DNA from 2 places in the Psychrobacter sp. TB55-MNA-CIBAN-0194 genome. Region 2 is predicted to be linked to the other one. Evidence: predicted binding sites of a transcription regulator. Region 2 holds the regulator's gene; the other holds the start of a gene.
The links. The regulator PhoB, encoded in region 2, activates phosphate uptake and scavenging genes when phosphate is short. The targets are predictions, from matches to a motif close to TGTCATNAANCTGTCATAA.
Positions count from the first base shown of each region.

Region 1: the regulator PhoB is predicted to act here: its motif matches at 3,473-3,491, upstream of pstS (phosphate ABC transporter substrate-binding protein PstS).

Region 1 is NZ_JBEOOW010000003.1:121,418-136,692, reverse strand. Features, by position in the region: gene AAEY75_RS04865 (hypothetical protein) at 1-665, shown strand, start outside; gene thiC (phosphomethylpyrimidine synthase ThiC) at 880-2,835, opposite strand; TPP riboswitch at 3,088-3,232, opposite strand; gene pstS (phosphate ABC transporter substrate-binding protein PstS) at 3,564-4,721, shown strand; gene pstC (phosphate ABC transporter permease subunit PstC) at 4,896-5,849, shown strand; gene pstA (phosphate ABC transporter permease PstA) at 5,949-6,863, shown strand; gene pstB (phosphate ABC transporter ATP-binding protein PstB) at 7,112-7,870, shown strand; gene phoU (phosphate signaling complex protein PhoU) at 7,989-8,783, shown strand; gene AAEY75_RS04830 (oxidative damage protection protein) at 8,873-9,163, opposite strand; gene argH (argininosuccinate lyase) at 9,304-10,677, opposite strand; gene AAEY75_RS04820 (histidine kinase) at 10,857-11,930, shown strand; gene AAEY75_RS04815 (LytR/AlgR family response regulator transcription factor) at 12,259-12,996, shown strand; gene hemC (hydroxymethylbilane synthase) at 13,263-14,297, shown strand; gene AAEY75_RS04805 (uroporphyrinogen-III synthase) at 14,395-15,275, shown strand, end outside.
Region 2 is NZ_JBEOOW010000012.1:39,445-54,719, reverse strand. Features, by position in the region: gene AAEY75_RS13300 (caspase family protein) at 1-1,229, opposite strand, end outside; gene AAEY75_RS13295 (metal-dependent hydrolase) at 1,328-2,500, opposite strand; gene AAEY75_RS13290 (DUF72 domain-containing protein) at 2,596-3,414, opposite strand; gene AAEY75_RS13285 (polyprenyl synthetase family protein) at 3,485-4,597, opposite strand; gene fadB (fatty acid oxidation complex subunit alpha FadB) at 5,409-7,568, shown strand; gene fadA (acetyl-CoA C-acyltransferase FadA) at 7,795-8,967, shown strand; gene AAEY75_RS13270 (hypothetical protein) at 9,189-9,329, shown strand; gene AAEY75_RS13265 (isochorismatase family protein) at 9,503-10,078, shown strand; gene AAEY75_RS13260 (HD domain-containing protein) at 10,316-10,945, shown strand; gene AAEY75_RS13255 (DUF1287 domain-containing protein) at 11,041-11,646, shown strand; gene asd (archaetidylserine decarboxylase) at 11,809-12,645, opposite strand; gene dtd (D-aminoacyl-tRNA deacylase) at 12,758-13,213, shown strand; gene phoB (phosphate regulon transcriptional regulator PhoB) at 13,360-14,064, shown strand; gene phoR (phosphate regulon sensor histidine kinase PhoR) at 14,127-15,218, shown strand; gene AAEY75_RS13230 (M23 family metallopeptidase) at 15,258-15,275, opposite strand, start outside.

The DNA.
Region 1 (15,275 bases), on a different contig from region 2:
AATATATCAACGTAGATTTATCACAAGGGTTGCACACTGTCATAGCTACTTATGATGCCCATCCACACTATTATGGTAGTGATTGGACGGCAAGACATACCTATTCATATAGCTTAAAGCCTATGCAGCAGAGTGATACACAGAGCCAGCTATTTCAAGGTTCAACGGTCACTCTAAATTTTGATGGTGATACTGACCATGTCACTGTCAATATCGATAATGAAGAAGCGGCATTATCGGTGAATCAACCATTATATTTCAACGATAATCTTGCGAAAGAGACTGATTTTATTATTCAGAAACCACTGAGTCCATTGGCTAAGGTTTTAACGGCAGCCTCGCCATTTATAGCTTTCATTGCGTTGTTTGCGCTAGGTATATTACATTTACTCATGATGAGTCGACGTGAAGAAACTCAGCCTGAGAATCGTTGGGTCGTTATACTGACCGGCGGATTCCTAGTCCCTTTTCTTAGTTTGATAGCCTACTATATCTTTCTACTGGTAACGGACATAGTCATTGGTAAAGGTGCAACGGGAGAAAGTCGAGCTTTATTCTCTATTTGGGTCCTGCCATTAGGTTATATGGTGTTGACACCTATCTATCTGGTGATTAGCTTTGTGGCATTTATAGAGATTAAAAGGAAGAATATAAAAAAAGCTTGAACCCAGTGGTTGGATTCAAGCTTTTTAAGTTAATCAGTTTCTAGTAAGTAAAGCGCTACACCTCTTTATACAACTGACGTCCTTCACTATTATACTTTTCGGTCATCTCCGCCATGCCTTGACGAATTTCCTCAGCACTGGCTTCACCAACTTGATGAACCAGCTCAGTATCCACGTCTTAAATCAGATGAAGAGCATCCGTAAAGTTACCCGTTTAAGACGTGACTTTTTGATTAGTGGCATCTTTATTCAGCCCCGCCGCATAATCCCGTACGTTTTGAGTGATTTTCATCGAGCAAAACTTAGGGCCACACATCGAGCAAAAGTGGGCAACTTTGTGAGCGTCTTTTGGCAACGTTTCGTCATGGAACTCACGTGCCGTATCTGGGTCAAGCGCTAGATTAAATTGATCGTCCCAGCGGAATTCAAAACGGGCTTTAGATAATGCATTATCACGAGATTGCGCACCTGGATGACCTTTAGCAAGATCAGCAGCGTGAGCCGCGATTTTGTAAGTAATGATGCCGTCTTTAACATCCTTTTTATTGGGTAGACCCAAATGCTCTTTTGGTGTGACATAGCAGAGCATGGCTGTACCAAACCAGCCAATCATCGCAGCCCCTATAGCACTGGTGATATGGTCATAGCCCGGCGCGATATCTGTCGTTAATGGCCCCAAAGTATAAAATGGCGCGTCAGCACACAGCTCAAGTTGCAAATCCATATTTTCTTTAATACGGTTCATTGCCACATGCCCAGGTCCTTCAACCATCACCTGCACATCATGCTCCCATGCCACTTTGGTCAGCTCACCCAAGGTTCTGAGTTCGCTAAATTGCGCTTCGTCATTGGCATCTTGCAAGCAACCTGGGCGCAGACCATCACCCAAACTAAAGGCCACATCATAGGCTTTCATAATCTCGCAGATGTCTTCAAAGTGCGTGTACAAGAAGCTTTCTTGTTGATGCACCATGCACCACTGCGCCATGATAGAGCCGCCGCGCGATACAATGCCTGTTAGACGTCCGGCAGTCATTGGCACATAATCTAACAGCACACCTGCATGAATGGTGAAGTAATCCACCCCTTGCTCAGCTTGCTCGATCAACGTATCACGGAAGATTTCCCACGTCAGGTCTTCTGCCACGCCGTCGACTTTTTCTAATGCTTGATAAATTGGTACGGTGCCAATCGGTACTGGCGAGTTACGAATCAACCATTCACGGGTTTCGTGAATATGGTTGCCAGTAGATAAATCCATGATGTTATCCGCACCCCAACGCGTGGCCCATGTCATTTTAGACACTTCTTCATCGATAGAAGAACCTAGTGCTGAATTACCGATATTGGCGTTGATTTTCACCAAAAAATTGCGTCCGATAATCATCGGTTCAGATTCTGGATGGTTGATGTTGTTTGGAATAATCGCGCGACCTGCCGCTACTTCGCTACGCACAAATTCAGGGGTGATAACCGTCGGCGTGTTAGCACCAAAGTTCTCACCATCGTGCTGACGCATATCGGTCAGCTCATGCTGTTTTTGTGTTTCGCGAATGGCGATGTACTCCATCTCTGGGGTGATAATACCGCGACGTGCGTAGTACATTTGCGTGACGTTGCCAGCTTTGCCATCGACCTCTTTGGCACGGCGAGGTTTATCAATATGAGCAAATCTAAGGTTGGCAGTACTGATATCGCGGGCGCGTGCCAGTCCGTATGAACTAGACAATCCGCTTAATTGTTCGGTATCCCCACGCTCAGCAATCCAGCCTTCACGTAGTTTCGGCAAGCCTTTTGTCAAATCAATCTCGACATTGGGATCGGTATAAACACCTGATGTGTCATAGACATAAAATGGTGGGTTCTGCTCCCACTCACCTTCAGAAACGCCCTGTATAGGAGTAGGGTCAAGGGTGATTTCGCGCATGGGCACTTGAATATCAGGGCGTGAGCCTTCGATATAAACTTTACGAGAGGCGGGAAGTATCCGGTGCAAATCGCGGGCATCTTCTTCGAAGCGAGCATCACTTGCTGTGCGATGAGCAGGCGTTTTTAGCGCGTCTGCTTTTTTATCGGCTTTACTGTTGGTCGTTTGAGCTGGCTCTGAAGTCAGAAGAGTATTGTCAGCTGGGATATGGGTCTTTGCTGCTTGTACATTAGAAGTCGTCATATGCTGTCCTAGCGTGTTGGTTTTTGAATAAAATCAACACCGCCAGTAGCTGCGGGGGTAGCATTTGTAATTTTGGCAAATTCAGTTCATGAGCATCATTCGCGACTAAAACTGAGTGATATAGTCGTGAGTGATACTCATCAAACGTTGGACGCAGCTTTGTATCATTCTTCACTATTTAGTAGTACATCACACACACTAAGATAGTAATGAAGATGAAAAGGCATTTCTGCACGTCCCTTGCTATAAATAACAAAGTGCTTAAGACTTCCCTGCGTCGGTACTAACCGCATCAGGTTCGGCGGGTGATCTCTCAGCGAATGTATCAAGGCGATGACTTTAATAAAGCAAGTTTAGTAAAGCGAGCCAATAATACACCGCACCCCGAGTCTGTCAGTGTTGTGAATCACCTTCATACTAACAAAATTCTGCTATGAGGGCTAATGGTATTTGGCCATAGGTGTTTCATCTACATAGCAGATTTCAAATCTGTGATAAGCACAGAATATGAACTCCCTTCGATAAGCGCTCTTTAATTATTACTTAATAAATGCGCTGTAATAAGTAGGCGCATCTTTATTCTTCTAAGACTTTTCAAATTGCACATTTATTACAGCAAATGAAAGATTCATAAGGTTGTCATTAAACTGTCATAAAAACTTGTCAAGATAGCACGCATGTCACAAACAATGCTTTTTTGTATCGTTGTTAAACTTTAGGAGTCTTACATGCGTTATTCGTTATTAGCAGTGGCCGTTAGTTGTACATTAGTGCTTACGGCATGTAATAAATCGACTGAAACGACAGAGTCAGCTGCTGATAGTAGCGCTGTCAGCACTGAGGCAACCACTCAGACAGCATCTTCTTCTACAGCAGGTTTTAAATCTGCTGAGAATATCGCAATGAACATCACGGGTGCAGGCGCATCGTTCCCGCAGCCTATCTATGCCAAATGGTCTTATGACTACAATGGTGCGACTGGTGGTCAAGTCAATTATCAATCAATTGGCTCATCTGGTGGTATCAAACAAATTCAATCAAAAACTGTCGATTTCGGCGCTTCTGATGCACCGATGACGCCTGAAGAGTTAGACGAAGCAGGCTTGATTCAGTTTCCAACCGTTATCGGTGGTGTTGTACCTATCGTAAACATCGATGGTGTTGAGCCTGGTCAATTACAGTTAGACGGTACAACGTTAGCAGACATCTATTTGGGCAAAATTAGCAACTGGAATGATCCGGCTATCAAAGCAATGAACCCAGATTTGACCTTGCCTGATGCTGCTATTACTACCGTATTCCGCTCAGACGGTTCAGGTACAACCTTTAACTTCACTGATTATTTAGCAAAAGTGTCAACGGACTGGAAAGACAGCGTCGGCGTTGATAAGACTGTGAAATGGCCAACCTCTGCTACCGGTGCGGGCGGTAAAGGTAACGAAGGCGTATCAAGCTACGTAAACCGTATGAAAAACTCTATCGGCTACGTTGAGTATGCCTACGCTAAGCAAAATAAAATGTCACACACAGCGCTGAAAAATGCCGCAGGTAACTTCGTACAACCTTCTGCAGAAACCTTTGCAGCGGCTGGTGATATCGACTGGTCACAGCAAGAAGGCTTTTATAAAGTTATTACCAACTCTGAGACTGAGCAAGCATGGCCTATCGCTGCTGCGACCTTTATTTTAGTACATAAACAACCAGAGAATCCTCAGCAAGTGGCTGGCGTACTGAACTTCTTTGATTGGGCTTATACCCAAGGTGACGATGATGCCATGGCACTAGATTACGTTCCATTCTCTGATACGGCTGTTGCCTTATTCAAAGCCAAATGGAATGACGTAAAAGGTAGCGATGGACAACCAGTCTACAAGCCAGCTCAGTAACTGGTATCTGCTAAATCGGCTTTAGCACGTTACGAGTTACCCTCTCGAGTAATTATTCTCCGGTAGTTATTTGAGAGGTTTTATCACAGTAAGTTTGAGCCTAAGCTTGCTGTGATAAAACCCAATAAAGATTTCTAATATTTTGACTCAACCCTATTCAATGCTGAGACACTTATGAATGATTTAAGGTCCCAATTGGCTAAACAAAAACGTTACGATTTTTTGTTTGTTAATGCAACCAAAGCTTTTGCCATTCTTGTTCTAATGTCTTTAGGTGGTATTTTAATCTCATTGATAGTCGGCGCATGGCCGAGCATTCAAGCATTTGGTTTGGGTTTTTATACCAGTAATAACTGGGATACAGTTGCCAATGAGTATGGTGCATTAGCGCCTATTTACGGCACGTTAGTGACATCGTTTATTGCTATCTTAATTGCGGTTCCAGTCAGCTTTGGTATTGCCATATTTTTAACTGAGATGTGCCCAAAGTTCTTAAAAAAGCCCCTTGGTATCGCTATTGAGCTATTGGCTGGTATCCCTTCTATCATTTACGGTATGTGGGGATTGTTTGTCTTTGCGCCTTTCTTTGGTGATCACATTCAGCCATGGTTCATTGAGCACATTGGCCCACTGCCTATCATCGGTAAACTATTTGCAGGTGCGCCAATGGGACTAGGTATGTTCACAGCATCCCTTGTACTTGCCATCATGATTATTCCGTTTATCGCAGCCACCATGCGTGATGTTTTTTCGGTTGTACCAGACCTGTTGAAAGAGTCGGCTTATGGAATGGGTGCGACCACTTGGGAAGTCATGTTCAAGATTATCCTGCCTTATACCAAAGCAGGTGTGGTAGGTGGCGTCATTTTGGGATTGGGTCGTGCATTGGGCGAGACGATGGCAGTCACTTTCTTGATTGGTAACGCCTTCAACATCAGTCCAAGTCTCTTTACGTCAGGCGTGACGATTACGTCAGCCTTGGCGAATGAATTTGCAGAAGCGTCGAGTGAGCTACATTTGGCTTCCTTACTACATCTGGGCTTAATCTTGTTTGTCATTACCTTCATCGTGCTATCGCTCGCTAAGCTGATGCTCATGAGTATGGATAAAAAAGCAGGTAATCGCTAGTTGCTAGATTGCCTTAGTTTGATTGAGTCAGTTCGAGTGAATCAATCAGTTAAGTGTCGATGGTTATTGGTATTGATAAAAATACGGGAAACACATTTTATGCCTTCTAACAATGCTACCAACGCAATCAATGCACCGTCACCGCTGAACACAGGTTTTGAAGGGCGTTATAACAGAAGCTTATATAATAAGCGCCGCTGGGCCAATAAAGTGGGTCTAGGGTTTGCTATGGCGGCGATGGTTTTCGGTTTATTTTGGCTGTTTTGGATTTTGCTTACGCTTTTAGTGGAAGGCTTTCAGGGCATGGTGCAACTGCCTATCTTTACTGCTGATACACCGCCACCGATGAGTGCTGGCGGGTTACGCAACGCGATTGTCGGTTCAGTCATGTTAGCGTTTTCAGGATTGTTTATCGGGGCACCTATCGGACTGATGACAGGTATTTATTTATCTGAGTTTTCTCAAGGTAGCATGCTTGGTAAAGTCACGCGATTCTTAAATGATATTTTGTTATCGGCACCATCTATTGTCATCGGTCTGTTTATTTATGCGCTTATGGTAAAAGGTCAAAGTTTCTCTGGTTGGGCGGGCGCATTGGCATTGGCGCTCATCGTCATTCCTGTGGTCGTGCGTACCACTGAGAATATGCTGAATCTGGTTCCTAATAGCATTCGCGAAGCAGCCTATGCATTGGGTACACCTAAGTGGAAGATGGTTACTCAAGTAACGATCAAAGCTGCTAGAGCAGGACTTACGACTGGGGTGTTATTGGCCTTTGCGAGAATCACCGGTGAGACAGCACCATTGCTATTTACCGCGCTGAATAACCAGTATTTCAGCACTGATATGGGTCAACCCCTTGCCAACTTACCAAATACGATCTACCAGTTTGCGATGAGTCCTTATGATAATTGGCACACTTTAGCGTGGGCAGCGGCGCTCCTTATTACTACTTCTGTCTTGGTACTCAATATTTTGGCGAGATTCATTGGTAGTAGAGGTCAGGTCAAATAAAGCCTGATGTCAGATGACACAGCACGAAGATACCAAGCATTTACTCACACTTATACGAAATCAATTAAGCTAGGTTGGATAATATTATGAATGATGTCGCAAGCAAAACACGCACCAAAAGCACGGTTGATACATTCAATACGACAACTGGCAATTTATTGAATCGATCCATGTCTACGAGTACACAAATGCAGCAACCCGATATTGCCAGCCTAACCAAACAAACACTTCATGATCTCCCGCAAAATATGCCGCCGGCAAAAATGCAGATTCGTGATTTAAATTTTTATTATGGTGATTTCCAAGCACTGAAAAACATCAATATCGATATCCCTGATAAAAAAGTAACCGCCTTTATCGGTCCATCAGGTTGTGGTAAGTCCACGCTACTACGTACCTTCAATCGTATGTATGACCTATATCCAGGTATGCGTGCCGAAGGTAGTATCAACCTTGATGGCAATAATATTTTGGGTAAAGACGTCGATGTGAATCTGCTACGCGCCCAAGTCGGCATGGTCTTTCAAAAACCAACCCCATTCCCAATGTCGATTTATGACAATGTCGCCTTTGGGGTACGCCTTTATGAGAAGTTAAGCAAGGCTGAGCTAGACAATCGCGTGGAATGGGCACTCAAAAAATCTGCATTATGGCCAGAAGTAAAAGACAAACTAAAGGCTTCTGGATTGTCTTTATCAGGCGGACAGCAGCAACGCTTATGTATCGCCCGAAGTGTCGCGACCAAGCCTGAAGTGTTATTGCTCGATGAGCCGACATCCGCGCTTGATCCTATCTCGACGGGTGCTATCGAAGATTTGATTGAAGATCTTAAAAAAGACTATACGATCGCCATCGTCACTCATAATATGCAGCAAGCCGCGCGTGTATCTGATTACACCGTCTATATGTATTTGGGCGATATGATTGAGATGGGTGAGACGGATCAAGTATTTACTAAGCCTGCTCAGAAAGCGACAGAAGACTATATTACAGGTCGTTATGGCTAACACTGAGCATCAATAAGTGAAAAATGCTCGATACGTTTGATAGTGTTTCGTGAGCCAATTCGTTTAACCTAAAAATCTCATCGCGTTACTAATATATGGATTTCAGGGAATACCTCTTATGCAAAGTGATAAGCATATCTCTAAAAGTTTTGATCAAGATCTTGACGAAGCCATTCGGTTGTTTCTATACATGGGTGATAGGGCCGCTGATCAAGTGGCCCAAGCTATTCATGCGCTCATCGATAAAAATGAGACGTTGGCACAAGAGGTCATCGATCTAGATTTTGAGATAAATCGAATGGAAGTAGAGTTGGATGAGCATATTTTGTTATTGGTCGCAAAACGCCAGCCCGCCGCCAGTGATTTACGTTTGGTCATGGCCATCAGTAAAGGTGTGGTTGATTTAGAACGTATTGGTGATGAAGCTGTAAAAATTGCCCAAATGGCAAATAAAATCGCCGCGCAAGGCAAATTGTCGTACGGCTATTCAGAAGTACAGCACCTAAGTAATCAAGTTCGCCTCATGCTACACAATGCGTTAGAGGCCTTTAGTCAGTCGAATGCGGAGCAAGCGTTTGAAGTCATGCGTAATGACAATGTGGTCAACGATGAATACCAGTCGGCTATTCGCGCACTAATGACCTATATTATGGAAGATTCACGCCATGTCTCAAAAGTAATCAATATTATGTGGGTATTGCGCGCGCTTGAGCGTATTGGCGATCATGCACAAAATGTCGCCGAGCTGGTGATTAACTATAGTAGTGGTCAAGATGTTCGTCATTCTGATTATGCAATGGTCGAAAAAGCCGTACAAGAAGCCAATGACCGTATGGCAGCGCGCCAAGTCAATATAACATCAGCCACAATGGCAGCTTCTGATTTCGATGCGTCAGACAGTGATGAAGACTAGCAAAAACTATTCAGTTGGTATTTGAGCCTAAAAAAACGCGCTATATAAAATAGCGCGTTTTTTGATGGTTATCAGAAAGCGAGGAAAGGCTAGCTTTCAGGTGTCCAACCTTGCGCACGTTCATAGTCTTCATTATCCAAAAACTTATCACGTTGTTCGGTTAAGAACTTTTTGGCGGCAGGATCCATCATGCTTAAATGATTTTCGTTGATCAGCATGGTTTGATGTTCGATCCATTCTTTCCACGCTTTGTCAGAGACGGTTTCTTGCAGCTCCTGACCTTTTTTATTAGGAAAAGGCGGGTGTGGCATCTTTGGCAAATCTTGCTTATATTTACGGCAAAATACAGTATTGGCTTGAGGATTAAAAGTTTCAGTCATAAGGCGTTCCTTATTATGTATGGGTCTTTATAAATATATTTTAAATGACGTTACCTGCTTATGGTAACAAAAACACCCGCTTAAGTAGCGGGTGTTTTTCAATTATTAGAGTAATAAACTACTTGGTTATAAAGTCGCTTTTAAGCAAAAGCTTTCAAACGAGCCCGACCATTGATTACGGCCTTTTTCACTTGATTCGGTGCAGTGCCACCCAAATGGTCACGAGCGGCCAATGAGCCTTCTAGCGTTAGATAATCAAAGACATCTTCACCGATAGCATCGCTAAACTGCTGTAGCTGTGCCAATGATAAATCACTCAAATCAACGCCTTCTTTGATACCCAAAGCAACGGCATTACCAACCACTTCATGGGCATCACGGAACGCAACACCTTGGCGTACCAGATAATCTGCAAGGTCAGTGGCGGTCGCGTAGCCTTTCATAGTGGCAGCACGCATGTTTTCTTTATTAGGCGTGATATTAGGTAGCATATCACCAAAAGCCAATAAACAGCCGGTAAGGGTATCGACGCAATCAAAGAGTGGCTCTTTGTCTTCTTGATTGTCTTTGTTATAGGCCAGTGGCTGACTCTTCATCAGGCTGAGCAGAGTCATTAGCTGACCAAAGACACGTGCTGCTTTACCGCGTACCAATTCAGGCACATCAGGGTTTTTCTTTTGCGGCATGATAGATGAGCCAGTACAGAAGCGATCTGGAATCTGCACAAAGTTAAATTGCGCTGACATCCACAGGATAATCTCTTCGCTCATGCGTGACATGTGCATCATAAGGATAGACGCGGCAGAGGTAAATTCAATCGCAAAATCACGGTCTGAGACTGCATCGAGGGAGTTCTGGCAGATACCTTCGAAACCAAGCAGTTCAGCAGTAATCGTACGATCGATTGGGAACGTTGTGCCAGCTAGAGCAGCACTACCAAGTGGCATCTGATTGATACGGCGGCGCGCATCGACTAAACGTTCAGTATCGCGATACAACATCTCAAACCATGCCATCACGTGATGACCAAAGCTGACGGGCTGTGCCGTTTGCAAATGGGTAAAGCCTGGCATGATGGTATCGGTATGTTGCTCAGCCAAATCCAACAAGCCACTTTGCAAACGTACCAATAGGGCGATGATGTTATCCGTCTCTTCACGCAACCAAAGACGAATATCGGTAGCTACCTGATCGTTACGGCTACGACCAGTATGTAGTTTTTTACCAACCGCACCTATAATGTCAGTCAGACGTGATTCGACGTTCATGTGTACGTCTTCGAGCGCGATTGACCAGTTAAACTCACCGGCTTCAATCTCGCGCAACACTTGCTGCAGGCCATCGATGATAGTGGCCACTTCGTCAGCAGTTAGAATGTCACATTCTTTGAGCATCGTCGCATGAGCGATTGAGCCCTGAATATCGTGACGCGCAAAACGTTGGTCGAAGCCGACAGATGCGGTAAAGGCAGCAACGAAGCTGTCGGTCGCTTCACTAAAGCGACCACCCCACATTTGCTGACCCTGACTGCTTGTAGGGCTGTTATTTGTTGTAGCGGCATCTGTGCTAGAATCAGAGACAGATGCAGTTACATTTGATTCGGGATTACTAAGGTTTGAAGAATTGGCGTTCATATCGGTACAAGACAAGTCAAGAGAATAAGAACTCGAGTATAGCAAAGGATGAGGTAGCCTTGCTAGCGGAGCGCTTAGAGTTTTTTATGCCCAAGCTCATGGATGTCATGAAAGTTTGGCAGTGGCTGTTGTATGTCTTTTTTTGGTCGATATTCGTAACGGTGACGCATCGTTACGAGATCGCCACTTGGGCAGATTTTTTGATGCAACTCTCGAGCAGGTTGCTCCAAAATATTTTGAGCATCATGCCATCGCTGTATATCATTGACTATCTGCGCCATATCTTTAAAAGTATGAGCATCCCTAAAGTCACGGTATATGTAGTCAGTATACTAATGACTACCTATGCCATTTCAATGACGCTAATCAGTCTTATTATGATTAATATGGGTTGGGTCGAGTACAATCATCAGACGTTCATTCCAGATATATTAATTGATACCGTGAGTGCCGGTGGTTTTGCCTTGATATTTTTGCTGTATTTCTTACGCCGCTATCGTGAGATGAATGCGCTTAAGCAGTCATTTGAGCACAAGTTGAGTGCCCAAAACGATATCATCAAAGCGCGTCTTTCCCCGCATTTTTTCTTTAATACCATTAACACGCTTGTGTCACTTATCGAATCCAACCCACCACGAGCTGCTGCCTTGCTACAGAACGTTTCCGCACTATTCCGTGCTAGCTTTAATGGGGCGCGCGAGATTAGCTTCGAAGAAGAGATCGCTCTATGTGAGCATTATTTGGCGATTGAAGCTAGCCGTTTGGCAGATAAGCTTGAGGTGACATGGGATCTACCTGACGAAGACGTTATGTATGACATGGTTATCAATGCCTTAACCCTGCAGAGTATATTGGAACGAATGCTGCTAAATGTGGTTGAGATGACCACTGAAATTATTTGTATCAATATTAAAGTAACGTGGCAGCAGCATCAGGTTATGATTGTAATTGGTGTCGACCTTCCCAAAAGAACCTTAATCATTAATCATGATTTACGCCAAAACATGAGTTTTTATGTTCAAGCTGAGCGTTTACGTTCCTATTTCGGTCAAAGTGCTGATATTAAAAGCACAGTGACCAACACCCAAATTATTACTGTTATTGACTATCCGCTACAAGACGTCAGTCTATGATGATTTTTTCATTACTTATTTTTTATTTTTCTTATAAATAAATAACCGTGGCATACATATTGCATCGTATATCTATATTATTGTTTTACTTTGTATTTAGTAGTGATTAAGAATCATTATTATTGATGGTGAATAAATAAACATGAAAAACGAGATACAAAAAATAGCCTCGTATTAAATTTATTATTAGCCCTGATTTATCGGTTATTATAGAATTTTTTATTTGTGGTTTTATTAAATATTTTTATGCTAAGCGAATGGTAATGAGTGATAGTATGTTTGTAATGTCTATTGAAAGTATTAAGTTTGTCCAGGGATGGGAGTTTGCATGCGTATTGTAGTTTGTGATGATGAACCGCTAGCGCGTGAGCGTTTGGTCCGAATTGTACAAGAGTCAGGTCATCAAGTGGTCGCTCAAGCAACAACAGGTAAAGAAGCCATTATGGCTGTTAAAACGCAGCAGCCAGATATCATATTGTTAGATATCCGTATGCCTGAAATGGATGGTGTACGCTGTGCTCAAGAGCTTTCGCAACTTGATCACCCACCAGCGATTATATTTGTCACGGCTTATGATCATTATGCAATTGCTGCTTTAAAAGCCAATGCGATTGGCTACTTATTGAAGCCTGCTAATAAAGATGAACTAGTAGAAGCGCTGAATAAAGCTAAAAATCTAAATGCTGCTCAGTTGAATGAAATTCGTAAGCTAGAAGATCCCACCGCACGGCCAGTACGCGAACATATCGCTGCTCGTACTCACCGAGGCGTAGAGCTTATTAAGCTTAAAGATATTTACTATTTTACGGCTGATCAGAAGTATGTCAAAGTACGCCATAAAGATGGCATTGTACTCATTGATGAAACGTTAAAAGAGCTTGAGCAAGAGTTTGAAGATCGGCTGTTTCGCGTGCATCGTAACGCAATTATCAATCTTAGCTTTTTAGACTACTTAGAGACATTAGATGCAGGGCAGTATCAGATACGTTTCAAGGGTATTGATGAGACATTAGCCGTTAGTCGTCGCCACTTGCCCGCACTACGTGACAAAATTCAAAGTATGTAACTTAAAATATGTAACTTGCTGTTTTAATAGAGAAATAATCATCCCATATCATCAAACCCTTATTTATGCTTAAATAGGGGTATTTTTTTGCGTCAGTATTCACTATAACAGGTGTATAGCGCTCGTTTTCTGAGGCAAGTTTCCGCATTGTTTAGTACGGGTGTCATACTACAAAGATATTATGCCGTACAGATACGAGCAGCACTGACAGCACAGCCCAACATTACAGTACCAACATAATAATACCGAACTTATTGAGGCCCTTTATGAGCAATTCGCAGCAACCTGCATTGACCACTTTAAACATCGCCACACGTCAGAGTCCTTTAGCACTATGGCAAGCTGAGCATATTCGTGCTCGGCTATCAGAGATGTATCCTGAATTAACGATTAACTTGCTCAAAATTGTCACTAAGGGTGACAAGATATTGGATACACCATTGGCCAAAATTGGTGGCAAAGGATTATTTGTCAAAGAGCTTGAGCAAGCGTTGTATGACAAGCAAGCGGATATTGCAGTCCATTCATTAAAGGATGTGCCGATGCAGCTGCCTGAAGGGTTGATGCTAGGTGTCTATTGTAAACGTGCTTCACCTACGGATGCTTTTGTCTCTAATACTTATAATAGTATTGATGAGTTGCCAAAAGGCGCAGTAGTGGGAACGTCTAGCTTGCGTCGTCAGTGTCAGATCAAAGCCTATCGCTCAGACTTACAGATCAAGACTTTGCGCGGTAATGTTGGTACTCGTTTGGGTAAGCTAGACGCGGGCGAGTATGATGCGATTATTTTAGCGACCAGTGGCTTGCAGCGCATTGAGTTGGATGAGCGTATACGCGGTGAGCTTGAGATTGATGCTTGCTTACCTGCAGTTGGACAAGGTGCGCTAGCAATTGAATGCCGTGAAGGTGACGATGAAGTATTAAAGCTACTAGCACCGCTTAATGACGATAAAGCTCGTATTCGTCTTATCGCAGAGCGAGCGCTAAACCGTCATTTAGAGGGTGGTTGCCAAGTGCCTATTGCAGCCTATGCTGTTTTACAGATGGCTAGTGAGACAGATGCCAATAACGATGACAATGGCGATAACGGTAATAACGACAATGGTAATGTGTTGTGGCTCCGTGGCCGAGTAGGTCAAGCTGATGGTAGCAAATTATTAAAAGCAGAAAAGCGTGTCACATTAGTCGGTACGCAAGAAGAGCAAGAAATACAGGCCAATCAACTTGGTATTGATGTTGCTAAGCTCCTACTTGCCGATGGCGCTGGTGATATCTTATCAGCGATTTATCACCCTGAATAACACGTCAGTATCTTTATTAGCTTAGCCATAACGGCCTCACTGTAGATGTTGATGGGTGGTTAAGCCAACTTTATTAGTCTTTTGTCATGGTACGTCTATGTCATCGTCAATTTACGCCAAATCTGTGCATAAAGGTCAGGCAACGGATGCCCATCTGTTGCTATCACAAGTCGTCATCAATACCCGCCCAGTAGAGCGGTCAGCACCACTGACGCAGCACTTACAAGCGGCGGGGTTGAGTGTGGTTGAGATGCCAATGTTGGCGCTACAGTCGCGCCCAACGACTGATGATGACATTATGTTGATGCAGCAGTGGCTAGCAGGGGCTTATAAGGCACTTGTTATCGTCAGTCCAACGGCGGCCGCTGCAGGTCTAGCTGTCTGGCAAATGCTGGAGCATGAGAATCAAGTGCGAGATGACGAAAATGATCAAGTAGATGCACCTTTAAAAGCACCAAGCCATATCATTGCAGTTGGTGAGGCGACGGCGGCGGTCTTAAGTAATAGCCTTGCTCATGAGTTAGAGTATCAGGTGCGCCAGCCAGAAGTTGCCAATAATGAAAGTATGTTGGCGATGCCTGAGATTGAGAGTTTGCAGGCAGGTGATAAGCTGCTGGTATGGCGTGGGCTTGGTGGTCGGCGATTATTGGTTGATGCATTACAGGCGCGTGGTGTCCATGTTGATAGCATTGCTTGGTATGAGCGTAAGAGGCCTCTAGAAGCAATGGCTCAGTATCAGCAATGGCTACAAGGTTCTCTGACATCTTGTTCGAAGCAAGATATAGCGTTATCAGAGCAGCCGAAGCCAATCGTGGTTGTCAGTAGTGGTGCTGCTTTTGAGCATTGGGAAACCATCGTTAGCGCTGTGGCAGAGAAGGGCCTAGAACCAGCTGCTGATACAGTTCTTCGACCACTTGAGCTAGCAGATTTTGTGTATGTGGTACTAGGCGAGCGCTTAGCTAATATGGTTGCAGAGCA
Region 2 (15,275 bases):
AAAGCCCGAAATGGGGATTCTTCGGTATATTTAAAACCACTAATTACTTGTTGATTCTTTTCAACTTTTTCCAGTTGGTAATCTGTATCATCTAAACCAAAAGCTGATAAGTTATGTGAAATAGTTGCAAAGACACCTCTATTTGCAGATGGTTTTTTTGGCTTTTCCACATATTCATCTTTAAAATATTTTCTAGTTTCATATAATGGTTTAGTAAAAAAACTATTGTTATTCTGTTTATTAATCCATATACCTATTTCAACAGAATTAGGTATATCACGCGTGTTTTCGATTTCTGTCTGTTCAACTTCAAATAATGTATTAATATCCTTTGACCAAAACTCATTTTTAAGGTTATCTCTAATAATTTCGAGATTAGATGAAGCTTCTTCGTAGGTACAATACTCTTCGTAGCTTTTTTGATTGATTAAAGATAACAAAGAATTATCAGCATTATCGTTTTTGACTGGTTGAAAGCTATCGTTTTCAAATGTATCTGAAATTCCTAGCATTTTCTTAACATAAGAAATTAATTCAAGTCCAATTTTACCAAAATTTTCAACGTAATCAGCTTGTACAATAAAGGTTGGCTTTGGATATCCTGTTGAACCCATATCATCAGCAACGGAGGACATAATATCGCTATATCTAATTGTACCTTCTCTTTTTGTTATCGATTTACAGAAGCTGTATGTAAAACAACTATAAGAATGCAAAGCAAGCGATGTTTCATTAGAGTTCGATGAATGAAAGAAGTATAATTTTTTTAGCCCTTTGTCTTTTGCTGACTTTTCTAAAAATGGTTCTATATCAGAATCAGACTTCACATAAGTAGAACCAGAATAACAGGCATCTACAATCTTAACCGTGAGCTCAGGATTCAGGTTCCTTATGAGACCGTCTAGCTCTGTATTTCTTAGACTTGTCGCTTCTTTGTTTTTTTCCTTAAAATCAGAAAAAACATAGAAGAAGTCATCGTCATATCTAGCCCCATGACCTGTATAGTAGAAAACAAATTCTTCAATTTCATTATTTTTATACTTGTTTATAAATTCTGTTAATTTAGCTTTTGCTTCAAATGCTTTTGGGGATTGATCTATCACACAAATATCGTCAAATTTATCTAGTTTTTCAAAAATATTTTTTATTAGTTCAATGTCATTATTGCAAGCAGCTAACGATTCACAGTGCTGATATTCACTTACACCTATTATTACTGCTAATTTCATAGATCTTACTCGTTATTTGTTTGGATATTTTCATATTATACTTAATTAGTTGCTAAGGTTTTATATTTTTAAATTTAAAAATTAGGTTTGATTCTTACTCAATCATGATGCTCAACCAAAATCCAGCCACCATCTTTATCCACAACCGACTCATCAAACACTCTCACAAATCCTTGTTTCACCAATTCAATACGCGATACTTCAGGTTCGCCGTCAACTTTGACAATAGGCGCGTCTATAGGTGTAATAGATTGCCATGGTGACCCTTGTGCTGTTTTATTGGCCAATACAAAACTAAAGAATGCCGTGTCGCCTGCCATCATGCGTAGGTCATCAACGACCAACTGGACGTCTTGTTTGTGAGGTTCAACAGCGTCATCAAGCATTGTTTGAGTTCGGTAGCCTGTCCAATCACCAGAGAACCAATCCAGCCTGTGTGCATAGGGCTGGCTCGCTTTTGGTAGGTTTGCCCGTAGTGTCTGCGAGTTATCATACTGCGTCAGATAGCGATACTCAGGCAAGCGACTGTCTAAAACGCTACCGCGTATTTCAACCAATCTGTTTTGATCGTCTTCAGCGACCGTACGCCACATCAGGATAGTAGGTAGGACAGGCATGGTTTTAATACGGGCTATATTGCCTATTTTGGCAGCTGCTAACGTTTGCTCAGCTTTGTCTTGCGCGTGATATTTTAGCCCTAATGACAGCATCAAATAACCACTACTGATAACCAACATCCAAATGGCAAACCGTTGACAGTGGACTAATACACCAGTTTTAAAAATACCAAGCTTGCTGCCTTTTATCAGCCCTACAATCATGGCGATGAGCAGTGGCAACGTATATAGTGGATCGATGATAAACATCGAGGCAATGCTAAAAGGCGTCAGCGATAAAGACTCTTGTAGCGGCCACAGTAATTGCGTGCCATAGACCGTAAAGCTGTCTAAAAGTGGATGGGTCGTGAGCGCCAGCGTCATGGCCGTTGCCAAGCGCGCAGTGGAGTAAGGTAGTGGTAAGTTGCGCCATGCATGATAGCGGCTAATTGCCAATGCGCCTACGATGCCGACTGCCGTCAAGACAATTAGCGAATGACTAAAACCACGGTGATACGTCATATTGCTGATGGGATCAGGATAATGTATTAAGACATCCAAATCGGGCAAGGTTCCCAGCATGGCCCCGTATAGATAGGCTTTGCGTCCTTGGTATTTACCCAGTACCGCACCTTGTACACTAGCGCCTAAAACAATCTGACTGAGTGAATCCATGGTTATCTACTTGTGTGGTTTTTCATTTGCTTGCTTATTTGCTTTCTTATTTGAGTGTGAGTAATGACTTACTATCAAATTAGACAGTTTTTGGTTTAAAAAATCTCAAAATGGTGAGCGGATAATGCCTCACGTAACATCGCAATATTATAATAGGCATGTGCTTTAGTGGTGTTTTGAAAGAAGATATATAACGTATCGAAATGCTGACGCTGATTGGCAATCGCTTGCGCCCAGTCCTGCATCTCTGCTTCGCTATAGTGATAATCATGACGATCAGCCGCACTCATCGCTTCCCACCAATTTAGATTATTACCATGCATACGCAGATAGCCAGTGCGTTCGGTAAATATCAATCGTGACGGTGGCAGGCCATTCACCTTTGGGTAATCAACGCTACACCAAATGAGACCTTGCTGCCGAAAGCTATCGACCACTTGCGGTGTGTGCCAAGCGTTATGACGAAACTCAATGGTGAGTGGGTAGTCTTGAAACCAACTGACAAGCTCTGCTAGATAGAGACGATGCTCGCGAGTACGATCAAAGCCGTGTGGGAACTGGAGTAATAATGGCGCTAGAGCATTTGCTTCGATAAGTGGAGATAAGGCGTTTAGAAATGCTTGTGCGTGTTCGGCAGTGCCTTTGCGTGCATGAGTAAAGTCTTGATGCAGTTTGACGGCAAACTTCAACTGACTGTCGGCTTGCACGTAGGCTTTATTGACCATACCCGCGAACGCTTTTTGTCCAATGGGTGCGTAAAAGCTGCTGTTAATCTCCACCGCACCGTATTGCTTGGCATACTCACGTAAGAAATCTGTCTTTTTTGTGCCAGTAGGATACAGCGTGCCGAGCAAATCGGTATCGCTATAGCCACCAGTGCCAAGATAAATACGCGGGGTAGGGTTACTGTCCATGTTGACCACTCACTGCCGTTTGGGTAATAAAATTTGCTGATCTGTTTTTACTCAGTGGCTGTTCGCTACACTATTTCTTACGCGACCATAGCCACTCAATCAGTGCCAATAGCGCGTCATTTTCTGTGTCAATGTTGTCGGTGCTACTTGTTTGCTCATGACTGCTCAAATTACCATTACTCATTTCGCGAATGATGGCTGCACGCCCATCATTAAACAGCGATTGTGCATAGTCGGTCGCCTGATCCACACCCATGAATTTTACGTAAGTAGATTTATCCAGTTTTTCATCGCTGCCGGCAGGCTTGCCAAGAGTATCGGTAGAGGTGGTCACATCTAAAATATCGTCCTGAACTTGAAAGGCTAGACCAATATGCTGAGCACATTCTTGTAGTGCCATGCGCTGCGGAGCGGTTGCTCCAGCACAGATGCCGCCCATGAGCATGGCCGCTTCAATCAATGCACCCGTTTTGTCACGGTGAATGGCTTCCAAATCGCTTTGTGTGATGCTGTCACTGGCTTCTGCATTGAGATCCAGCATTTGACCGGAGACCATACGTCTGGCACGTGGCGCAAATATAGCGAGCAGTTGGCTTGCAATATTTGAGTCATAAGGCGTAAAGGTAGGCAGCTCTGCGGTCAATACTTCAAAGGCGAGCGTTTGTAGCACATCCCCTGCTAGCAGCGCTGTCGCTTCATCAAAGACGATATGAGCCGTCGGCTGACCACGGCGCAGGTCATCATCGTCCATACACGGTAAGTCATCATGTACCAACGAATAGGTATGCAGTAGCTCTACTGCCAACGCTGCACGGCGCGCCATATCATAATCTGAGTCGTTTTCTAATAGTGATGTTAAGTCATCGCTGACTACAGTATCTTTATCAAACTTATTATCAATATTCTTATCACTGTGATCATTCACGTTGGCGAAAGCACTGGCGACCAGCAGTGGACGTACCAATTTACCTTGGCCAGTCATCACATAACGGCAGGCATCCAACAATGGGCTTGGTAGATCGGCATAAGCAAACAGCACATCGATGTCTTGCGCCAATTGGGCACGCACAGCACTATGGAATTGCTGGGTGCTGTTATCGGCATTGCTATCGGTGCTGTTATCAGAGAAATTAAAAGACTTAAAGCTAGTAGGCATAACGCTTGGCGTAGAAGAAACAGTCATAATCCAACCATTTATTAGAAGAGTAATAAAATTATCGTTAGTGTAGCATGAACGATTATAGTGCTTATGTTGTGGGTCTGATTAATGCCCATTTTTTTACGTTTTAATATTGAAAGTTTGGAAATAATGCAACAAGTCCTCGTTACGTATAGGCGATTTAACTTCAAAGGTGAATGTGTTGTTATAAGAGTGAAAGATGGTCAGGAGTGAGCGACAAGTACCAATAAGTTCACTCACAGTATAAATTTCAGTGTACATTTACTCACTTAAAGCACGTTTGTCACTAGGTAAAGGGTTACTATCGACTTAAGAGTGACTTGCGAGTATGGTATTAGCTTGTGACAGTGAGGGTCATAATCCCCTACACTAATTGGCGTAGAGATAGTCTGATGATGAAAACATGGGTTTTATACCGGAATCTAAACTAAGTGGATAACTCATATAAAACCAAATATCAGTCAGTATTTATAACACCAACACTTGCAACAGCATTACCTTGAAAGAAATTATATAAATGAAGCGCCGTATTTATTTGTGTTAAAGAAACAATAATGAGCACATAGCCATAAATACATAATGATAAGCGCTAGATAATAAAGACATCTTCACTGATTAATCTGCCATGCTTTTTGTCATGATGACGTTATTTTTGTTTGTCATGATGAGAGTACAGGTCAATTAGTGCTATTACTTACTTTACTAACAATAACCGGCTATTTTTTACAGTCTAAAAAGTAGCTTTATAAGTTATAAACTTTATAAGTCATAAATTTTATTACATCGTTTTTATTACAATAGAAAGGAGTTCCACATGGTATACCAAGGAAATCGCATCACGGTGACAATGCTAGAGGATGGCATCGCCAATATGCAGTACAACGCCGAAAATGAGAGCGTGAACAAATTTGATGCTGAGACCAATAAGCAGTTTGGTGAAGCGGTTAGCGCGCTAGAAAAAGCGGACGACGTAAAAGGTCTTATCGTTACTTCAGCCAAAGGCGTGTTTATCGCTGGTGCTGACATCACAGAATTCGTTGGTTCTTTTAAGAAGTCGGAAAGTGAGATCAAAGACTGGGTCGTTCATGTCAATGACGCTTTCAATCGTTTTGAAGATTTACCGTTTCCAAAAGTAGCTGCTATTAATGGTGCTGCCATGGGCGGTGGTTGTGAAATGACCTTGGTGTGTGAATACCGTGTCATGAGCGACAAAGCGATTATCGGTCTACCAGAAACTCAATTGGGTATCTTCCCAGGTTTTGGTGGTACGGTTCGTAGTACGCGTATTATCGGTATCGATAATGCACTTGAGCTTATCGCGACTGGCGCTCCTAAAAAAGCATTGGCAGCATTAAAGCTAGGCTTGGTTGATGCGACGGTCCCTGCCGACGACTTGCAAGATGCAGCGATTGACTTGGTCAAAAAATGTATCTCAGGTGAGCTTGATTGGAAAGCAAAACGTGAAGAAAAACTGGTTCCTGTTAAGCTAAATCAGCTTGAGCAAGCCATGGCATTCAACAGTGCCAAAGGTATGATCTTTGCTAAAGCAAATCCTAAGCAGTACCCAGCACCAGCGCTAGCGATCGCAGCGATTGAGAAGCACGTGAATTTACCACGTGACAAAGCAATCGAAGTAGAAGCAGCTGGTTTTGCAAAAGCGGCTAAAACCCCACAAGCAGAAAGCTTGGTAGGTCTGTTCTTAAACGATCAGCTAGTCAAAAAACTGGCAAAACAGCACAGCAAAAAAGCACATGAAATCAATGAAGCAGCCGTACTAGGCGCTGGTATCATGGGTGGCGGTATTGCCTATCAAGCAGCCAGCAAAGGCTTGCCAATCATCATGAAAGATATCAAGTCTGAGCAATTAGATCTTGGTATGGGCGAAGCCAGCAAGTTACTTGGTAAAATGGTCGATCGCGGCAAAATGACCCCAGCAAAAATGGGTGAAACGTTAAGCCGTATCCGTCCAACGCTTAACTACGGCGATTTTGCTGAAACTGACATTGTTATCGAAGCGGTAGTCGAAAATCCAAACGTGAAGCGTGCGGTACTAAAAGAAGTCGAAGGCTTGGTAAAAGACGATTGTATCCTAGCGTCAAATACCTCAACCATCTCTATTACGTTCCTAGCAGAAGCGCTTGAGCGTCCAGAAAACTTCGTTGGTATGCATTTCTTCAACCCAGTACATCGTATGCCATTGGTTGAAGTTATCCGCGGTGAGAAATCATCTGAAGAAGCGGTTGCGACCACCGTTGCACTAGCGTCTAAAATGGGTAAAGTGCCAGTAGTTGTGAATGACTGTCCAGGTTTCTTAGTTAACCGTGTTCTGTTCCCATACTTTGGCGCATTTGACTTGCTACTTAAGCAAGGTGCTGACTTTGCTCATGTCGATAAAGTCATGGAAAAATTCGGCTGGCCAATGGGTCCTGCTTATCTAATCGACGTCGTCGGTCTAGATACTGGTGTTCATGGCGCAGAAGTCATGGCAGAAGGTTTCCCTGATCGCATGAAGCCTGATTATAAAGGTGCTATTGAGCTTTTATATGAAAACAAACGCCTAGGTCAGAAAAATGGTGTTGGTTTCTATAAGTATGAAATGGACAAACGCGGCAAGCCAAAGAAAGTTGCTGACGAAGCCACTTATGAGCTGCTAAAAACCACCACAGATAGCGAAAAGCAAGAATTTGACGATCAAGCCATCATTGATCGCACCATGATTGCATTCTGTAATGAAACAGTACGTTGCTTAGAAGACAACATCGTGAGCACGCCTGCTGAAGCTGACATGGCGATGATTATGGGCGTAGGTTTCCCGCCATTCCGCGGTGGCCCTTGCCGTTATGTCGACCAAATGGGTCTAGAGAATTATTTGGCACTGTGTGAAAAATATGCATATCTTGGCAAAGCTTATGAAGCCCCGCAAAAGATTCGCGACATGGCAGCAGCGGGCGAGACCTTTTACGCAACAGCGTAATAGGCAGTCACTACTAGGATGAAGTGCCGTACGTTTGCTATTTTTGCATGAAAGCAATTGAGACATGAATCGTCTCGTGAACGTACGATTATAGTTGGTGCAATTTAATACTAGTACAATGAAATCGAGCGCAAATGTACCTATTGTACTTTAAGCGAGATTGACGAGTTTATAGTAGTAAATTGAGCTGACTACACTGACAATAAAAATTGAAAAGGAAGATAGTATGACAATTTTAAGTCCAAAAGACGTGGTCATCGTAGATGGCGTACGCTCAGCGATGGGTAAAACGAAAAACGGTATGTTCCGCCATGTTCGCGCTGATAGCATGTCTGCTGAATTGGTACGTGCATTGGTCGAGCGTAATGACTTTGACCCACGCGACGTTGAAGACATTATCTGGGGTTGTGTCAACCAGACACTAGAACAAGGCCTAAACATCGGTCGTAACATCGGCCTGCTAGCTGGTATTCCAAAGACAGCGGGTGGCCAAACGGTTAACCGTCTGTGTGGTTCTTCTATGCAGGCGCTTCACACTGCTGCTGCGCAAATCATGACCAACCAAGGTGATGTTTTCATCATCGGTGGTGTTGAGCATATGGGTCACGTCGGCATGATGCATGGTGTTGATCTAAACCCTGAAGCGTCAAAGCACTACGCAAAAGCCTCAAACATGATGGGCTTGACTGCTGAAATGCTAGGCCGTATGAATAACATTACTCGTGAAGAGCAAGACGCATTTGGTCTTGAGTCACATCGCCGTGCATGGGCTGCGACTACCGAAGGTCGTTTTGACAATGAAATCATCGGCATCGAAGGTCATGATGCTGCGGGTCGTCTGCAACTATGCACGGTCGATGAAGTGATTCGTCCAGATGCGACGATGGAACAAATGCAAAAGCTACGTCCAGCGTTTGATCCAAAAGGTGGTACGGTTACTGCTGCAACCTCATCTGCATTGTCTGACGGTGCATCTGCGATGCTAGTCATGAGCGCACAAAAAGCCAAAGAGCTAGGTCTAAAACCTCGTGCTCGTATCCGTAGTATGGCAGTGGCTGGTTGTGATGCTGCTATTATGGGTTATGGTCCTGTACCTGCGACTCAAAAAGCACTTAAGCGTGCTGGCATGAGCATCGATGATATGCAAACCATCGAGCTAAACGAAGCATTTGCTGCTCAAGGATTATCAGTACTTAAAGCATTGAACTTGACGGACAAGCAAGACATCGTCAACATCAATGGTGGCGCGATTGCATTAGGTCATCCACTAGGATGTTCAGGTGCTCGCATCACGGTTACCTTGCTAAACGCAATGGAGCAGTCAGATACTGAAATCGGTCTAGCGACGATGTGTATCGGTCTTGGCCAAGGTATTGCTACTATCATTGAGCGTGTGTAATTGTTGATTTATTGAATTGATTCTAATAAAAGCTCTGCACTCGTGCAGAGTTTTTTTTATTGAGATCAAAATCGATTAATTAGTTTTTAATCATATTATTATAACTTTTTAGAGTGAATATGAAAAATTTATTGGGAATGGGGTTATTATCTTTGGGTATACTTGTAGTAGCTGGATGTGCTACCACAAGCAGTAACTGTCAGCCAACGGACAGTATTTATATGAAAAATTATCAGCAAGCATTGGATAATGGTAATAGTGAAAGTACTGCATCGCGAATGGCGAAATACAGCTGCCAAGCACATAACTTAGGGAAATGGGCTGAAGGTAGCAAAGACTCTGGAAACACACCAAAAGAGTAAGTTCTACTTGATGCCAACTGCACCAAATTAGACACACAAAAGCAAAATAGCGATTATTTAAGTTTATCTCCATTGACGCATTCATAAAACTGTGACTAAATAAGAGTTGGTTCAACAATGATAAAACTAAAACGGATTTGAATTATAAACGTCAGTTGTACAAGGAGTGTGCTATGTCTACTATGATTACCGATCGTACTTATCGAATCGCTCGCGAAAATACGCAAGCCATGATTATTGATGTGCAAGAGCGTCTTACCCCGCATATTTATGATCATGAGAATATCGTCAAAAAAACAGTGACGCTTATCAAAGGTCTGCAAGCGCTGAATGTTCCTATCATGCTCAATGAGCAGTATAAAAAAGGTCTAGGCGATACATTGCCGGAGATACGTGAAATATTAGAAGGCACTAATGCCAAAAGCTTTGAGAAAGTCACGTTTAGCGCTTGCGACAACAATGACTCATGGCACTATCTAGCACAGCAGAATCGCAGCATTGTTTTATTGTTTGGGGTAGAGGCGCATGTCTGTGTGCTGCAAACCGCACTCGATTTACTCGATAACGGTATGCAACCGGTCATCATTGGAGATGCGGTTGGCTCACGCTTTCCTTACGATAAAAAGCAAGCCATTCGCCGTATTCGCCGGGCAGGTGGAGTGATTACCACGGTCGAAACCATTCTGTTTGAACTATGCCGTAGCAGTGAAGACCCTGCGTTCAAAACCATTAGCAATTTGATCAAATAACCAATGTCATAGAATTGATTGACTATAATGGGCTAATGATGGTTTCAAATATTTAATTCTCTTTAGACTGTCTCAAAAAATAGCGCTTATGATATAAAGCGCTATTTTTTTATGAGTATTGATAACGAAAGGCAAACTTCCGCTGTAATCAGTCTTAGCTCTAGTAGAATGTATGATATATATTAGGAAAAATAAGAAAAAAGTTCTAAACTTGCTTAAAAAATTATAGAGATAACTATGTCATCAACCAAGCCTATTTTATCAGCCGATTCAACGCGCGCTGTAGATATCGATATAAATGACGTTACCCATTTTTTATTAGAGTTGGATGCGCTCAAACGTGTCAATCGTCGCAGCTATGTGACGGGTACCACGCGCTTAGAAAACTCTGCTGAGCACTCTTGGCATTTGGCCATGGCATGTTGGTCCATCGCTGAGAAGTTTGAGTTAGATGTCAATCATGAAAAGTTATTGAAGTTAGCGCTGGTACATGATTTGGGTGAGATTGATGCGGGCGATACGTTTTTGTATGCCAGTACTCGTAGCACTGCACACGTAGAAGAGCGTGAAGGTATTGTTCGGTTACAAGCTGAACGTGGTAATGGTATTGCGAATTTAAGTGAAGTTTGGGAAGAGCAAGAGACAGGCGATAGCAAAGAAACTCAACTGCTAAAAGTGATTGATCGTTTATTGCCTTTTTTACTCAATCTAAATACCGAAGGAAAAACATGGATTGAGCTGGGTATCACTCGCTCGCAAGTGAGCGGTGCGCATGCATTTATCAAAGACAGCTTTCCTAGCATTCATGACTGGTTATCAGAAAATATCAAATACGCGACTCAGCAAGGGTGGTTGATTGATTTGTAAAGGGACAGGATGATTGTTTAAACATTTTGCAACTTAGCTATCATTTGCACGTGCTACAGTACTGGTGATTGGTTCAACCAAAAAGAGATTGTTAAATGAGATTATCTATAACTTATAGAACATTATGTACATCGCTGGTCTTGGTCAGTATATTAGGCTTGGCACAAATGGCTCAAGCCGCAACCTCCATCAGTAGTGGTAGTAAGTTGGCGCACGATGCCAAAAAGCAAATTGGGGTTACCACCAGTTATGATCCCGCTTATCGTAAATTAGAGTTTCCGCGTGGTGATGTGCCGATAGAAAGTGGTGTCTGCACTGATGTCATCATCAGAGCGTATCGTCTGCAAAACATTGATCTACAGCAATTGGTCAATCATGACATGAAGTCTAACTGGTCAAGCTATCCAAAGAATTGGGGACTGAAATCGACAGATAAAAACATCGATCACCGCCGTGTGCCCAATCTCGAAGTGTTTTTTGAGCGTCATGGGCAGACATTGTCGATTACGGACAAGGACAGCTTTCAAGCCGGAGACATCGTGTCATGGCGTTTGCCAAAAGATAATTTGCCGCACATAGGCATTGTCTCGGACAAGGTAGCTGATGATGGCACACCGATGATTATTCATAATATCGGTAGTGGTACGCAAGAGGAAAATATCCTATTTGCTTATCCTATTCATAAGCATTTTCGATATTAAAGTGCTTTGAATATATTTTAATACTGAAGCGCCTTAGTTATGAGTCGTTACTTTTAATAATTAGTAAAAAGTAATCAATAAAAAGCCCCGTTAAGCGTAAATCATAACGCTTAACGGGGCTTTTATTTTTCGCGGCTCTTGTTTTGTGAGTCAGTATTACATTTATTTGGTGTCGGCACTGCCCAATAATTGTCCCATTTGTACAACACTATTGGCCTTCATACTGTCTTGCCAAGCAGCTTTTGCGGCTTTTGGTAGTACGACAATGGCGGTTGAGCCTAAGTAAAAACGGCCCAGCTCATCGCCTTTCTCAAAGCTCATGTCATGGTTGGCTCCTTGGATATCATCAGTACGCGAAATCTTACCTGTCGCTACCGTCTCGATACCAGCGACAATCATCGCTCCGACCATCACCACGGCTGCTTTGCCATACTTAGTATCAAACATACAAACCAAACGCTCATTGCGTGCAAACAAATCAGGTATGTTAGCTGCAGTGGTCGTGTTGACTGAAAACAGCGTGCCAGGTATGTAACGGGTCTTAGTCAAAGTTCCCGCGAATGGCATATGGACACGATGATAGTTACTTGGTGCTAGATAAACCGTCGCAAAGCTACCATCAGCAAAATAATGGCCATCTTCGCTATTAGCAAGTAGCTGCCCGACATCGTAGTAGCGGCCTTTAGCTTGGAGTAATTTGTGGTCGTCAATCTGACCGAGTTGAGAGATAATACCATCCGCAGGGCTGACGATGCCGTCAGCAGTGGTATCGATAGGGCGAGCATCGTCTTTTAGTTCACGAGTGAAAAAATCATTGAAGCTTTCATAAGCATTGAGACTTTGGCGCTCATATTCGTCCAAGCTAACATTGTAAGCCTTAGCAAAACTACGGATAAAAGTACGTTTGACGTAAGGGTGGCGACTTGCGGCTAGACGGCCTGCAACTTTACTTAGCTGCTGCTGCGGGACAAGCTGTTGCAAGGTGGTGAATAAATTCATAATGAGGTTACCAAAATAGAGTTTGATGTAATAATTAATGGGCAAGTTAGTGGCAGCATTTTATCATGGACAGCATGTTATTGTATGAGCATAATCTGTAAGGAGTCAGTAAATGAAAGCACTTATACAACGAGTGAAGGGTGCGAGTGTTACCATCGATGAACATTGTGTCGGTACCATCGAGCAAGGTGTGTTGGCATATATTGGCTTAGGTCATGATGATACGCTACACAGCGCGCAGAGAATGGTCGATAAAATTCTGACTTATCGCATCTTTGAAAATGATGATGACCCTGCCAAATATGGTAAATTAGATAAAAACGTCCAGCAAGTAGCCGGTGGATTGCTATTAGTATCACAGTTCACTTTGATGGCAAAAACTGATAAAGGTCGTCGCCCTGACTTTGGTGGTGCAATGGCACCCGATATGGCACAGGCGTTGTTCGCACAATTGGTTGATTATGCCAAAACTCAACATATGAATGTGGCCACTGGACAGTTTGGCGCTGATATGCAGGTATCGAGCATCAATGACGGGCCGCTGAATTTTTTATTAGAGGTAAAGTAAACAATCGGATTCAATATTAGAGATAAGGCATTTCAAACAAATGTCATTAAGCTGTCATAATTAATCCGTTTAATAGATAAAATATAGCGAGCGCCTATCGCCTTGTTTATAAGTTGAGTTTCGTCATCTAACGCTGAGAATACCGTATGTATAGTGAGCAAATTTTGATTGTTGAAGATGAACCTGCGATTCGTGAGATGATCGTAATGACACTAGAAATGGCTGGGTTTGATAGCTTGCAGGCAGCTGATGTATCAGAGGCGCATCAGCAAGTCGTCGATCATAGGCCAGCGCTTATTTTGTTAGATTGGATGCTGCCCGGAGATAAAAGCGGCGTGGATTTTTGCCGAATGCTCAAAAACGATGAGATGCTCTCTGAGATACCAGTCATTATGCTGACGGCCAAAGGGGAAGAAGATAGCAAAGTTCACGGCCTTGATGCGGGTGCTGATGACTATATGACCAAGCCTTTTTCGACACGCGAATTGATATCAAGAATCAAAGCAGTGTTACGCCGTAGTAGTGCACTCAGTAGTGATAAGCCTATCGAAATAGGCAGTCTGAGCCTAGATACAAAGAGTCAGCGTGTGACAGCCACAGGCAAAGTCATCGAGGTTGGCCCCACTGAGTATCGATTATTAGCGTTCTTTATGAGTCACCCAGAGCGTGCCTATACGCGGACACAACTGCTAGATCAGGTATGGGGTGGCAACGTCTATATTGAGGATAGAACCATTGATGTACATATCAAGCGTTTGCGCACCTTACTACGCCCACATGACTGTGATAAGTTGATACAGACAGTTCGTGGTACAGGCTATCGGTTTTCTAGCTTTATTGAACCCAATTAATTGATAATAAAAGTGCCTTGGCAATCGTGACTCAATATAGCGAATAGTGGTAAGGACAATAGATGAGCAATACTATGCCAATAGAAAATAATCAACAGGGCACATTAGAGCCAACCTCTGAGCAAAATGCAACGGGTCAACTTAAAAAAATCAGCAGCGCCGTACAAGCGCTACGAGATGCGGTGATTTTACTCAATGACGATGATGGTTTAGAGTGGTGGAATCAAGCGGCAGAGGATTTGCTATTATTGCAAGTAATGGATAAAGGCCAAAGCATTTTTGACTTCATCAGCGCCCCCGAATTCCGTCAATATTATCAGTCGATCACGACACCTAATGATGGTGTTCATATAGAATCATGGCGAGATGCTAAGCGCTATCTAAAGTGTGAAATTACACCTTTCGGTGATGAAAAGCTGCTCATTATTTACGACGTGACACGATTGCATAACTTGGAAGAGATGCGCCGTGATTTTGTCGGGAATGTCTCGCATGAATTGCGTACGCCACTGACCGTCATGATGGGGTATTTAGAAAACTTCTCACATCAGCCAGATATGCCGCCGCATTGGCGTCGTGGTTTTGAGTTAATGACTCAGCAGACGGCTCGCATGAATAGAATTGTGAATGACTTGCTCCTGTTATCTCGTATTGAAATCGAAGAAGCTCATGAGCTGACATATATTGATATGACCAAGCTGCTGACTCATGTCTATGATGATGCGCAAGCATATAACCAATCGTATGGTCATACCATTCATTTGCAGATAGATACTTATGACGGGCTGCAAGGCTCAGAGATGTACCTAAATAGCGCGTTGTCCAACTTGGTGATCAATGCCATTAAATATACCCCAAAAGGTGGCAACATATCTATCAGCTGGACCAAGACGTCAGAAGGCTGCAAGTTTGCTGTTGAGGACAATGGTATTGGCATTGCACCGCAGCATATCGCACGTTTGACGGAGCGTTTTTATCGCATTGACAAAGGCCGTAGTCGTGCCACAGGTGGTACGGGTTTGGGCTTAGCGATTGTAAAACATGTCTTGTATCAACATGAGGCCAACTTGCAAATTGATTCGGTAGAAGGGGTTGGCTCCACATTTAGCATGGTATTTCCAACAGCTTACGTTCGATCTGCTCCGACGAGTTAAGACCAGAAATATTACTGACTTATAGACGGATAATATGCCCTAGTTCTTTTGCAAAAA